One region of the Rhizobium sp. YJ-22 genome, then DNA from elsewhere that is predicted to be linked to it. Evidence: riboswitches for the same ligand, from Rfam matches in the RefSeq annotation. Region 1 holds a riboswitch; the other holds the start of a gene.
What was found. Region 1 has a riboswitch for S-adenosylmethionine ahead of metA (homoserine O-succinyltransferase). Riboswitches for the same ligand answer to the same signal wherever they lie in the genome.

Region 1 (6,488 bases):
ACAGCAGGCGGCGGTTGGCGCCGGGATCGCCGTTGACGACGATACGCTCACCGGGGCGGATGACGATATCGGTCTCCTTGAGGCGAAAGCTGCCCGAGGCCTGCCCGGCCGAGACCGCGACATTGCGCAGCACCACGGCATCCTCGTCCGCCTGGGCCGGATGCTTGCAATCGGCGGCCGGCGGATGGGTTTCCATCAGCACCAGCGCCTGGCGGAAATTGGCGACCCGCATCAGCGACGCCTTCCAGTCGGCGATGGTGCTGAAATTGTCGACATACCAGCGCAGCGCCGTATAGACCTGGTTGAAGGCGCCGACCGCCATCATCAGCCCGCCAAAGGTCAGATCCCCGGAGAAATAGACGGGCGCGGCGATCAGGATCGGCGCGATGATCGTCAGCCAGCCATAACCGGCCGAAACCCAGCGCAGGTTGGTGGTGGCCATGGCCAGCTTGCCCATGGTCTTCAGGATGGCGGAGATATCGCCGTCGATGCGCCGGCGCTCGGTCTCCTCGCCCTGTTGCAGAGTGATCGCCGTCAGGTTCTCGTTGGCGCGCATCAGCGAGGTCCGCAATTGCGCTTCCTTGGCGTAGCGCTCGGCGGTCAGCGCCGGCAGGCTGCGCCCGACGACGGTGCTGAGCAGCGAAGCCGAGCCGGCATAGAGGAAGACGGCCCAGACCATATAGCCGGGAATGGCGAGCGGCTGTCCGTGAAAGGTGACCGAGAATCCCGAGGACAGATCCCAGAGCACCCCGACGAAGCTGACCAGCATGATCGTCGATTGCGTCAGCCCGATCGCCAGGCTGGTGGTGATATCGGACAGATGCGCCGAATCCTCGTGCAGGCGCTGGTCCGGATTGACGCCGAGGATGCCGGCGGCCGAAAGCCGGAGCGCCCGGCGCGGATAGAGCCATTGGCCGAGCAGGTCGCGCGTCAGCCCGTCGCGCATGCGGATCGCCAGGATCTGGTTCACCCAGGTCTGCCCGACATTGAGCAGCAGCAGGACGCCGGCGATGACGGCGAAGATCCGGAGTTGATGCAGGAAGCCGGAGAGATCACGCCGCTCCAGCGAATCGTAAAAGGTGCCGTTCCAGTCGTTGAGCAGCACCTGCACGAAGGCGGTGGCGAGGATGATGGCGAGGATGAGCGTCCAGAAGAAGATGAGGCGGCTGCGAACCGGCGAACCCCACAAGGCCCGCAGCATCATGCGGATCTGCGACATGAAACCGATGGCCGGCTCGCCGGTATCGGCGTTGTGGCGCTCGGATGCTGCTTCGTCATTCGCCATGGAGTTCGTTGTCTTCCGCCTGAATCCCTCATGTATAGGACAGGCATCTTGTGTGAAGGTGGTTTCATTGCGGCGGCGGAAATTTTTTAAGGGCCGCGATTTCCGGTTTCAGGGCTTATGCGCTAGGGTGCCGCCGATTTTGCTTTATCGTATCGCCCAAGGGGTCACATGCAGTTTCAGGGTACGGATGCCTATATCGCCGACAAGGATCTGATGGTCGCGGTCAATGCCGCCATCAGGCTGGAGCGGCCGCTTCTGGTCAAGGGCGAGCCCGGCACCGGCAAGACCGAGCTGGCGCGGCAGGTGGCCGCAGCGCTTGGCCTCGACCTGCTCGAATGGAACGTCAAGTCGACGACCAAGGCGCAGCAGGGGCTTTACGAATACGATGCCGTCTCGCGCCTGCGCGACAGCCAGCTCGGCGACGAACGCGTCAACGACGTCGCCAACTACATCCGCAAGGGCAAGCTCTGGCAGGCCTTCGACGCGGACGAAAAATGCGTGCTGCTGATCGACGAGATCGACAAGGCCGACATCGAATTCCCCAACGACCTGCTGCAGGAACTCGACCGCATGGAATTCCATGTCTACGAGACCGGGCAGACGATCCGCGCCCGCCAGCGGCCGATCGTCATCATCACCTCCAACAACGAGAAGGAATTGCCGGACGCCTTCCTGCGCCGCTGCTTCTTCCATTACATCCGCTTCCCCGACCCGGATACGCTGGCCCGCATCGTCGAGGTGCATTATCCCGGCATCCGCCAGCAGCTGCTCTCCAGCGCGCTGACCACCTTCTACGAGATCCGCGACACGCAGGGGCTGAAGAAGAAGCCGTCCACCTCGGAGGCGCTCGACTGGATCCGCCTGCTGGTCGCCGACGAGATCGATCCGGCCGACCTGCGCGGCTCGGCGAAGAATGCGCTGCCGCGCCTGCACGGGGCGCTGTTGAAGAACGAACAGGACGTGCACCTGTTCGAGCGCCTCGCCTTCATGGCGCGCCGCGACTGATCCTTGATTCTTGCCGCGCCGGAGCGTATCTAGAACATCGTGGTGATTTGGCCGGCCGGCTTGCAGCCACGTTAAATAAGTCGCTAAAGGGCCGTGCGTCACGGACCGGTTAGCGTTTTATTCGCGCGGCCGGTTTTTCTTGTTTTGAACGAGTGACAGCACGATGCCCATCAAGATCCCCGATACCTTGCCCGCCTTCCAGACCCTCGTGAACGAGGGCGTGCGGGTGATGACCGAGACCGTGGCCGTCCGCCAGGACATCCGCCCGCTCCAGATCGGGCTCCTGAACCTCATGCCGAACAAGATCAAGACCGAGATCCAGATGGCGCGCCTGGTCGGCGCCAGCCCCTTGCAGGTGGAATTGTCGCTGATCCGCGTCGGCGGCCACAAGGCCAAGAACACCTCCGAGGAGCATCTCCTGTCCTTCTACGAGACCTGGGAGGAGGTGCGCCACCGCAAGTTCGACGGTTTCATCATCACCGGCGCGCCGGTCGAAACCCTCGACTACGAGGACGTGACCTACTGGAACGAGATGCAACGCATCCTCGACTGGACTGTTACCAATGTCCATTCGACGCTGAACGTCTGCTGGGGCGCCATGGCCGCCATCTATCATTTCCACGGCGTGCCCAAGCATCTGCTCAAGGAAAAGGCGTTCGGCGTCTATCGCCATGTGAACCTGAAGCCTTCCTCGGTCTATCTCACCGGCTTCTCCGATGATTTCGGCGTGCCGGTCTCGCGCTGGACGGAGGTGCGCCGCGCCGATGTCGCCAAGGTGCCGGGTCTGGAAATCCTGATGGAATCGAAGGAGATGGGCATCTGCCTGATCCATGAGAATGCAGGCAACCGCCTCTATATGTTCAATCATGTCGAATATGATTCGACCTCGCTTGCCGACGAGTATTTCCGTGATGTCGATGCCGGCGTGCCGATCAAGATGCCGCACGACTATTTCCCGCACAATGATGCCAGCCTGCCGCCGCTCAACCGCTGGCGCAGCCATGCGCATCTGTTCTTCGGCAACTGGATCAACGAGATCTACCAGACGACCCCCTACGATCTCGAGGAGATCGGCAATGACAGGTGAGAGCATGATCGAACTTCACATCCGCTCCATCGAGGCGAAGGACGAGGCGGACTGGCGCCGCCTCTGGACCGCATACCTCGCCTTTTACGAAACCGTGCTGCCGGAGGAGATCTACGTCTCGACCTTCGCGCGGCTGCTCAGCGGCGCGCCGAACGAATATCGCGGCTTCATCGCTTTCGATAACGGCCGCGCCGTGGGGCTGGCGCATTACCTGTTTCACCGCTCCTGCTGGCATATCGACAATGTCTGCTATCTCCAGGATCTGTTCGCCGATCCGGACGTGCGCGGCAAGGGTGTCGGCCGGGCGCTGATCGAGGCGGTCTATGGCGCGGCGCAAGCTCAGGGATCGAAGGAGGTCTACTGGATGACGCAGGAATTCAACGCCACGGCGCGCAGGCTCTACGACCGAATCGCCGAAAAGACGCCCTTCCTCGTCTATCAGCGGAATTTCTGATGTTCCTGCCCTTCTTCCTGCGGCTGAAAGCAGTGGGCGTGCCGGTCACGCTCCGGGAATTCCTGCTGCTTCTCGAAGCGATGAAGACGGGCATCGCCGATTTCGACATCGAGGCCTTCTATTATCTTGCCCGCACGGCGCTGGTGAAGGACGAGCGTTTCATCGATCGCTTCGACCGCGTCTTTTCCGAAAGTTTTCAGGGGCTGGAAGCGCTGGCGGGCACGCCCGGCCAAGCCGGCCCCTCCCCGCGCGACCTGCCGGAAGACTGGCTGCGGCGGCTGGCGGAAAAGCATCTGAGCGCCGAGGACAAGGCGCTGGTCGAAAGCCTCGGCGGCTTCGACAGGCTGATGGAAACGCTGCGCGAACGGCTGGCCGAGCAGAAGGGCCGCCATCAGGGCGGCTCGAAATGGATCGGCACCGCCGGCACCTCGCCCTTCGGCGCCTATGGCTACAATCCCGAGGGCGTGCGCATCGGCCAGGAGGGCTCCCGCCATCGCCGGGCGGTGAAAGTCTGGGACCGGCGCGAATTCCGCAATTTCGACGACACGGTCGAGCTCGGCACCCGCAACATCAAGGTGGCGCTGAAGCGGCTGCGCCGCTGGGTGCGCGACGGCGCCGCCGACGAGCTCGATCTCGCCGGCACCATCCGCGCCACCGCCGAGCATGGCTATCTCGACGTGCAGACCCGGCCCGAGCGCCGCAACGCCGTCAAGCTCCTGATGTTCTTCGATGTCGGCGGCTCGATGGACGACCACGTCCGCGGCGTCGAGGAGCTGTTTTCAGCGGCGAAGGCCGAGTTCCGCCATATGGACTCTTTCTATTTCCACAATTGCCTCTACGAGGGCGTGTGGAAGGACAATCGCCGACGCCGCGCCGAGATCACCCCGACCTTGGACATCATCCGCACTTTCGGCCCCGATTATCACGTCGTCTTCGTCGGCGACGCCGCCATGAGTCCCTATGAGATCAGCCATTCCGGCGGCTCGGTCGAGCATTGGAACCCAGAGGCCGGCGCCGTCTGGCTTTCCCGCATGACAGGCCATTTCCGCAAATGCATCTGGCTGAACCCGATGCGGCAGGAGCATTGGGGCTATACCACCTCGACCGGCATGATCCGCGCGCTGATGGGGGGACAGATGTATCCGCTGACGCTCGGCGGCCTCGACCGGGCGATGCGCGCCTTGTCGAAATAAAGCCGGTTGCAGTCGCGGCCAAAGCGACGCATCTTGCGCCCCGGTAAAGAAGCGCGAGGCGCTTCAGGAAAGAGTCGATAGCAGGCGATCCATGAGCAGCGAACGGGAAATTTTCGGCACGACGGCGAGCGGCGAAACGGTCTACCGGGTGGAGCTGCGCGGCGGCGGCCTGCGGGCCAAGGTCTTGACCTGGGGCTCGGTCATCCAGGATCTGCGCCTCGACGGCCACGCGCCGCCGCTGGTGCTCGGTTTCGAGAGTTTCGAGCCCTATCCGCTCCATTCTCCCTATTTCGGCGCCAGCCCCGGCCGCAACGCCAACCGCATCGCCAATGGCCGCTTCATGCTCGACGGCCACGAAGTCCAGCTCGACCGCAACGAGCGCGGCGTCACCCACCTGCATGGCGGCACCGGCAATATCGGCAAGAGCAACTGGTCGATCGCCGATCTCTCCGAAGACCGGGTGGTGCTGCGCATCGTCGACCCCGCCGGTCGCGCCGGCTATCCCGGCAATTGCGAGATCACCGCCACCTATCACCTGCGCGACGACGGCGTGCTCTCGGTGATCTACGATTCGACCACCGATGCGCCGACCCCGGTCAATGTCTGCCAGCATTCCTATTTCAATCTCGATGGCCGCGACGATGCGCTCGGCCACGACCTGATGATCGCCGCCGACCATTACCTGCCGACCAACGAGGCGCAGGTGCCGACCGGCGAACTGCGCCCGGTCGTCGGCACGCCCTTCGATTTCCGCCAGATGAGCCCGATGAAGCGGGTCGAGAACGGCGAGCAGGTGCTGTTCGATCATAATTTCTGCCTGTCGCGCGCCCGCATGCCGAAGCGCCCGGTGGCGCTGGCCCGCAGCCTCAATTCCGGCGTGACCCTGGAGGTGCGCACCAGCGAACCCGGCGTGCAGTTCTATGCCGGCTTCAAGGTCAACGCCCCCGTGCCCGGCCTCGACGGCCGGCGTTACGGGCCGTTTGCCGGCTTCTGCCTGGAGACCCAGGTCTGGCCGGATGCCGTCAACCATGCGGATTTCCCGCCCTCGATCCTGCGACCCGGCGAAACCTTGCGCCAGGAGACGGATTACGTCTTCTCGAAAAGCTGAAAATTTTTTGACGCGCCTGTCGGAAACGCGGCCACCGGGACGTCTTCAAGTGATCAGGACGGCGAGGATTGCCGCCCCTGGACACCAGGAGACGAACATGACCGAGACCACCGATCCGAAAACCGCGCCCTATCCGAACCCCAAGGTGCTCGGCGGCGTCGTGCCTTACCTCACCGTCGACGGCGCCCGCAAGGCGGCGGAATTCTACCGGAAGGCCTTCGGCGCCGAGCTGGTCTACGCCTATCCGGACGACGACAAGGGACGCACCATGCATGTGCATCTCTACGTCAACGGCAGCTCGATCATGCTGAGCGACGCCTTTCCCGAATACGGCCATCCGCTCACCGCTCCGCAAT
Region 2 (6,488 bases), on a different contig from region 1:
GAGCGGGCAGCCGCGAAGTTGCAACAGGAACAGTTGAAGAAGTCCGCCTAGTTCCAGGAGGGGCGGGCGAAGCATTTCCGGGAAAAGTGGAAACCGGTTTTCCGTCCGGAAATGCGCAAAAAGAAGCACAGGACAGGACCATGGCATCACCGAAGCATTTCCTCGATCTCTCGGCCATGACGGCGGACGATCTGCGTCGCATCATCGATGACGCCCGCGTCCGAAAAACCGCCACCAAGGCCGGAACCGCGGACAAGCCGCTTCAAGGCAAGATGCTGGCGATGATCTTCGAAAAACCCTCCACCCGCACCCGCGTTTCCTTCGATGTCGGCATGCGCCAGCTCGGCGGCGAGACGCTGTTCCTGTCGGGCACGGAAATGCAGCTCGGCCGCGCCGAAACCATCGGCGACACCGCCAAGGTGCTGTCGCGTTATGTCGACGCGATCATGATCCGCACCACCGATCACCGCCGCCTGCTGGAAATGGCCGAGCACGCCACCGTTCCGGTCATCAACGGCCTGACCGACGAGACGCATCCCTGCCAGATCATGGCCGACATCATGACCTTCGAGGAGCATCGCGGCCCGGTTGCCGGCAAGACCATCGCCTGGACCGGTGACGGCAACAATGTGCTGCATTCCTTCGTCGAGGGCGCGGCCCGCTTTGGTTATCACATGAACATGGCGGTGCCGATGGGCTCGGAGCCGATCGACCGCATCCTCAACTGGGCCCGCGACAATGGCGGCGACATCAAGCTGTATCACGATGCCGAGCGCGCCGTTGACGGCGCCGATTGCGTGGTCACCGACACCTGGGTGTCGATGAACCTGGAGCACAAGGCGCGCGGCCACAACATCTTCCAGCCCTACCAGGTCAACGGCGCGCTGATGCGCCATGCCAAGCCCGAGGCGCTGTTCATGCACTGCCTGCCCGCCCATCGCGGCGAGGAAGTTACCGACGAGGTGATCGACGGCGCGCAGTCGGTGGTGTTCGACGAGGCGGAAAACCGGCTGCATGCGCAGAAATCGGTTCTGGCCTGGTGCCTGGGCGCAATCTGAACCTCAGGGTTTTGCTGTCGCCGGCGGCTTGACCTTCGTCGCCGGCGTGACCATCTAGGTAGCCAAAGGACAACCGGAAGCGGTTTTCCGCCCGGAACAAGGTAAAAACACAGAGCCGGACCATTTTCGCTTTTCGAACGAGAGCGAAAAATGCTTCGGCTCGTTTCGATGTAAGGAGCCGTATCATGGCAGATTCAGGGGCCGAACTCGGCGAATTTGGTTTCGCCGGTGACGATCGCGTCGTGCCGTTCCAGGTCGACGGGCTGGACGTGCGCGGCCGCGCCGTGCAGCTCGGGCCGATCCTCGACAGTATTCTCGGGCGTCATGCCTATCCGCTGCCGGTCGCCAGGCTGCTGGCGGAAACCGTCGTGCTGACGGTGCTGATCGGCACCTCGCTGAAATTCTCGGGCAAATTCACGGTGCAGACCAAGAGCGACGGGCCGGTCGATCTGCTGGTGGCCGATTTCTCGACGCCGGACAGCGTGCGCGGCTATGCCCGCTTCGACGAGGATGCCGTCAAGGCGGCGGTCGCTGCAGGCCTGGCTGAGCCGCATCAGCTTCTAGGCCAGGGCGTGCTCGCCTTCACCATCGACCAGGGCGGCTATACCCAGCCCTACCAGGGCATCGTGCCGCTGGACGGCTCGACGCTGGAGGATATCGCCGGCGTTTATTTCCGCCAGTCGGAGCAGATCCCGACCCGTGTGCGCCTCGGCGTCGCCGAACTGTTCGACCGCGATGCCGACGGCAAGTCGCGCCATCGCTGGCGCGCCGGCGGCCTGATCGCCCAGTTCCTGCCCGAGGCCCCGGAGCGCATGCGCCAGCCCGACCTGCATGGCGGCGACGGCGACGACCGCGACGGCGATCATCTGGAAAACGATTCCTGGTCGGAAGCGCGGATGCTGGTCGACACCGCCGATGCGCATGAACTGACCGACCCGCAGGTCGGCACCGAACGGCTGCTGTTCCGCCTGTTCCACGAGCGTGGCGTGCGCGTCTACGAACCGCAGGCGGTCGCGGATCGCTGCTCCTGTTCGCGCGAGCGGATCAAGGGCGTGCTGTCGGGATTGTCGGCTGAGGAGATCAAGGACAGCATCGAGGACGATCATATCGCCGTCACCTGCGAATTCTGCTCGACCACCTACCGGTTCGAGCCCTCGGAATTCGAAGAACAGACCGTCTAATATGAGAGCGCCGCAGGCCCCGAGCCTGCGGCGCTTAATTCAAGGTGCGGCGCAGGCCGGGCGAATCCAGCGAAAAGGCGGGAATATCGACGTCGAACAGCTCACCGTCGTCGGTCTCCATCTGGTAATGCCCGAACATCATGCCTGATGGTGTATCGAGCGGGCAGCCGGAGGAGTATTCATAGGTGTCGCCGGGCTCCAGCCGCGGCTGTTCGCCGACCACGCCGGGGCCGGTCACCTCGTCCACCTGGCCGTTTTCGTCGGTAATATGCCAATAGCGGTTGAGCAGGCGCACCGGCGCATCCGAATGGTTGGAGATGACGATGCGGTAGGCCCAGACATAGCGTTGGTCGTCCGGATCGGATTGCTCCTCCAGATAGAACGGTTCGACGACCACTTCGATGTCTCTCGTCAGGGCGCGATACATCCCCTACACCTTCACCATCTGCCGCCGCATCCTTGCCAGCGATGCCGCCACCATTCCTTATAACAAAAGAACGGCCGGAAAGGTCTCCTTTCCGGCCGATCCCGTTTCGTTCTGACCCAATTCTGCGCCATCATGGCGCAAAAAGGTTAAGGATGTTTATTTGCTCGCCATGCTGGCAGTCGCTCAGGCTGAAACCTTCGACAGCGCCCGCTCGAAATCGGCGATCAGGTCGTCGGCATCCTCGATGCCGGCCGAGAGGCGTACGGTGCCGGCGGAAATGCCCAGTTCGGCGCGCGCTTCGTCGGTCAGGTTCTTGTGCGTCGTCGTCGCCGGATGGGTGATCAGGCTCTTGGCGTCGCCGAGATTGTTGGAAATCTTGACGATTTCCAAAGCGTTCTGCAGCGCGAAGGCTGCCGCCTTGCCGCCCTTCATCTCGAAAGCGACCAGCGTCGAGCCGCCGCTCATCTGCCGGGCGATGAGATCCGCCTGCGGATGGTCGACGCGGCCGGGATAGATCACCCTGGCGATCTGCTTGCTGTCGGCGAGGAAGTCGGCGATGCGGGCCGCATTCTCGGTCTGCTGCTTGACGCGCAACGGCAGGGTTTCAAGCCCCTTCAGCAGCGTCCAGGCATTGAAGGGCGACATGGCCGGGCCGGTATGGCGGAAATAATCGTGCAGGTTCTCGTCGATCCACTGCTTGTCGGAGAGCACGACGCCGCCGAGGCAGCGGCCCTGTCCGTCGATATGCTTGGTGGCGGAATAGACGACCACATGCGCGCCGAGTTCCAGCGGCTTCTGGAAGAGCGGCGTGGCGAAGACGTTGTCGACCACGACCTTGGCGCCGATCTGATTGGCGAGCTTGGCGACGCCAGCGATATCGACGATCTCAAGCGTCGGATTGGTCGGGCTTTCGAGGAAGAACACCTTGCTGTTGGGGCGGATCGCCTGTTCCCAGTTGGCGAGATCCCGGCCGTCGATCAGCGTGCAGTCGATGCCGTATTTCGGCGCCAGCGTCTCGACCACCCAGCGGCAGGAGCCGAACAGGGCGCGCGCGGCGACGATATGATCGCCGGCCTTCAACTGGCAGAGGATGGCGGAAGCGACGGCGGCCATGCCGGAGGCGGTGGCGCGGGCGTCTTCGGCGCCTTCCAGCGCGCACATGCGCTTTTCGAACATGTCGTTGGTGGGGCTGGCATAGCGGGCATAGATGAAGCCGTCGGTCTCGCCCTTGAAGCGGGCTTCGGCCGCTTCCGCCGTGTCATAGACGAAGCCTTGCGTCAGGAAGATCGCTTCGGAGGTTTCGCCGTGATGCGAGCGGGTCGTGCCGCCATGGACGAGGGTTGTTGCGGGGCGCCATTTCTGAGACATGCCATCACCACTTTCAAAAACAAAAAAACCGGTCGCGAAAGCGAACCGGTTTTCAACCCGGTCCTTTTAGCCACTTGTTTAACGTGGCTGCAAGCCGACCGGCCAAATCACCACGGGATAACGGCCTGAATACTGCGCCTTGCCGCTTGCGTCAATTGCTCAGGTTTGGTTTTGTCTGCCGCAAAAGGAAGGGCATGATGACCAGGACCACAGGCATTCTGGCGGACAAGGCGATCCGCGCGCTGTTTACCGCCGGGCGGCTGAACTCCGAGTCCGCGCTCGATTCCGACCAGATCCAGCCGGCAAGCCTCGACCTGCGCCTTGGCGCGCGTGCTTATCGGGTTCGCGCCAGCTTCATGCCGGGTCCGAACCATTCCGTCGCCGACAAGCTGGAGCGGCTGAAGCTGCACGAGGTCGACCTGAGCGTGGGCGCGGTGCTGGAAACCGGCTGCGTCTACATCGTGCCGCTCCTGGAAAGCCTCGACCTTCCGGCCGACATGTCGGCCTCCGCCAATCCGAAAAGCTCCACAGGCCGGCTCGACATCTTCACCCGCGTCATCACCGACCGGGCGCAGGAATTCGACAAGATCCCCGCCGGCTATAACGGTCCGCTCTATCTGGAGATCTCCCCGCGCACCTTCCCGATCGTCGTGCGCCGCGGCTCGCGCCTGTCGCAGATCCGCTTCCGCATCGGCCATTCGCTGCTCGCCGACGCCGAACTTCTGGACCTGCATACGCGCGAAACCCTCGTCGCCAGCGAGGCGCCGAACGTCTCCAACGGCGGCATCGCGCTGTCCATCGACCTCAAGGGCTCCGGCCCGCTCGGCCTCATCGGCTATCGCGGCAAGCACCATACGGCCGTCATCGATGTCGACGCCAAGGCGGCGCAGGACGTGCTCGATTTCTGGGAGCCGCTCTATAGCCGCGGCCGCGACGAGCTGATCCTCGATCCCGACGAATTCTACATCCTCGTCTCGCGCGAGGCCGTGCATGTGCCGCCGCTGGTCGCGGCGGAAATGACGCCCTATGATACGCTGGTCGGCGAATTCCGCGTCCATTACGCCGGCTTCTTCGATCCCGGCTTCGGCCATGCCGAGGCCGGCGGCTCCGGCAGCCGTGCCGTCCTCGAAGTCCGCAGCCACGAGGTGCCCTTCATCCTCGAACATGGCCAGATCGTCGGCCGCCTGGTCTACGAACACATGCTGGAACGCCCCGAAGGCCTCTACGGCGAAGGTCTCGGCTCGAACTATCAGGCGCAAGGCCTGAAACTCTCCAAGCATTTCCGCCCCGCCTGATTCTGTCGCTCCCTTGACAGGCCGCGGGAACTGGTGGAGAAGAAAACCCGCGCGGGTGTAGCTCAATGGTAGAGCAGCAGCTTCCCAAGCTGAATACGAGGGTTCGATTCCCTTCACCCGCTCCAGGTTTTCACGCAAATGATTTCATTTTTTTGAAGCCATGACGGTCGATGCCGTTGCCGTCTGCCCGGCCTTGGCCGGTGAATCGGCGGCGTTGGCGCAGCGCGCGGGCTCGTGCGGTGTCTTGTGCCAGAGGAAAGGGTTGCTGCGCAGTTCGAAAACCGCGCGCCAGGCCGCAGCCGAGACCATCATCCAATAGGCGGGCAAGGCGAGCCAGCGCCAGCCGATCAGCTTCTTTTCATGGCGGATCATTGCGGCGCTGCCGACGCCGAGAACGGCGGCGTAGCTGCCGAGGATATTGGTGAAATCCATGGCGAACAGGATCTGCGTGGCGATCGACAGGCCTTCGCCCGGCGCCTGCATCAGCGCCCAGATGGTCACGAAGATGAACAGCAGGATGAAGGGATGGGCAAGCGACGAGATCAGCATGCCGCCGATCAGTAGGTTGAACATGGCGAAGGCCGAGGTTCCCATCTCGCGCCGCAGTTCGGCCGGCGCGCGCATCATCACCAACCAGGTCTGGAGCCAGCCCTTGAACCAGCGGGTGCGCTGGTTCATCCACACCCTTGCCGTGGTCGGCGCATCCTCCAGCGTCTGCCGCAGCAACACGTCGGAGCGATAGCCGAGCCGGTAGAGCCGCATGCCGAGATCGGCGTCCTCGGTCACGTTGAACGGATCCCAGCCGCCGGCGGCGCGCAGCACGTCGGTGCGGAAATGGTTGGAGGTGCCGCCGAGCGGCAGCGGCATGCGGCTGCGGGCCAGCATCGGCAGCAATGCCCGGAACAGCGCCGAATATTCCAGCGAAAACAGTGCGCTCAGCCAGGATTGCCGGGCATTGGCGATGATCAGCGGCGCCTGCAGGCAGGCGATATCGTCCGGTGCCTGCCGGAACCTGCCATAGGCCTCGCGCAATTGGTCGGGATGTGGCCGGTCCTCGGCGTCGTAGACGGCGAGATAGCTGCCGCGCGCGGCCGTCAAGGCATAGGTCAGCGCCTTCGGCTTGGTGCGCGGCGCCATCGGCGGAACCTCGACGATCTCG

Region 2: it holds a riboswitch for S-adenosylmethionine, as region 1 does, so the genes downstream of both, P7F60_RS02845 (O-succinylhomoserine sulfhydrylase) here and metA (homoserine O-succinyltransferase) in region 1, are expected to answer to the same signal.

The regions. Positions count from the first base shown of each region.
Region 1 covers NZ_JARRIR010000005.1:178,318-184,805, forward strand. The annotation lists gene P7F60_RS13995 (ABC transporter ATP-binding protein/permease) at 1-1,285, opposite strand, end outside; gene P7F60_RS14000 (MoxR family ATPase) at 1,454-2,290, shown strand; SAM riboswitch at 2,320-2,397, shown strand; gene metA (homoserine O-succinyltransferase) at 2,454-3,377, shown strand; gene P7F60_RS14010 (GNAT family N-acetyltransferase) at 3,367-3,831, shown strand; gene P7F60_RS14015 (VWA domain-containing protein) at 3,831-5,024, shown strand; gene P7F60_RS14020 (aldose epimerase family protein) at 5,116-6,132, shown strand; gene P7F60_RS14025 (glyoxalase/bleomycin resistance/extradiol dioxygenase family protein) at 6,230-6,488, shown strand, end outside.
Region 2 covers NZ_JARRIR010000001.1:595,977-602,464, reverse strand. The annotation lists gene P7F60_RS02865 (aspartate aminotransferase family protein) at 1-51, shown strand, start outside; gene argF (ornithine carbamoyltransferase) at 141-1,058, shown strand; gene P7F60_RS02855 (Hsp33 family molecular chaperone) at 1,244-2,239, shown strand; gene apaG (Co2+/Mg2+ efflux protein ApaG) at 2,274-2,666, opposite strand; gene P7F60_RS02845 (O-succinylhomoserine sulfhydrylase) at 2,850-4,034, opposite strand; SAM riboswitch at 4,081-4,158, opposite strand; gene P7F60_RS02840 (2'-deoxycytidine 5'-triphosphate deaminase) at 4,232-5,329, shown strand; tRNA gene P7F60_RS02835 (tRNA-Gly) at 5,381-5,454, shown strand; gene P7F60_RS02830 (glycosyltransferase family 2 protein) at 5,474-6,488, opposite strand, start outside.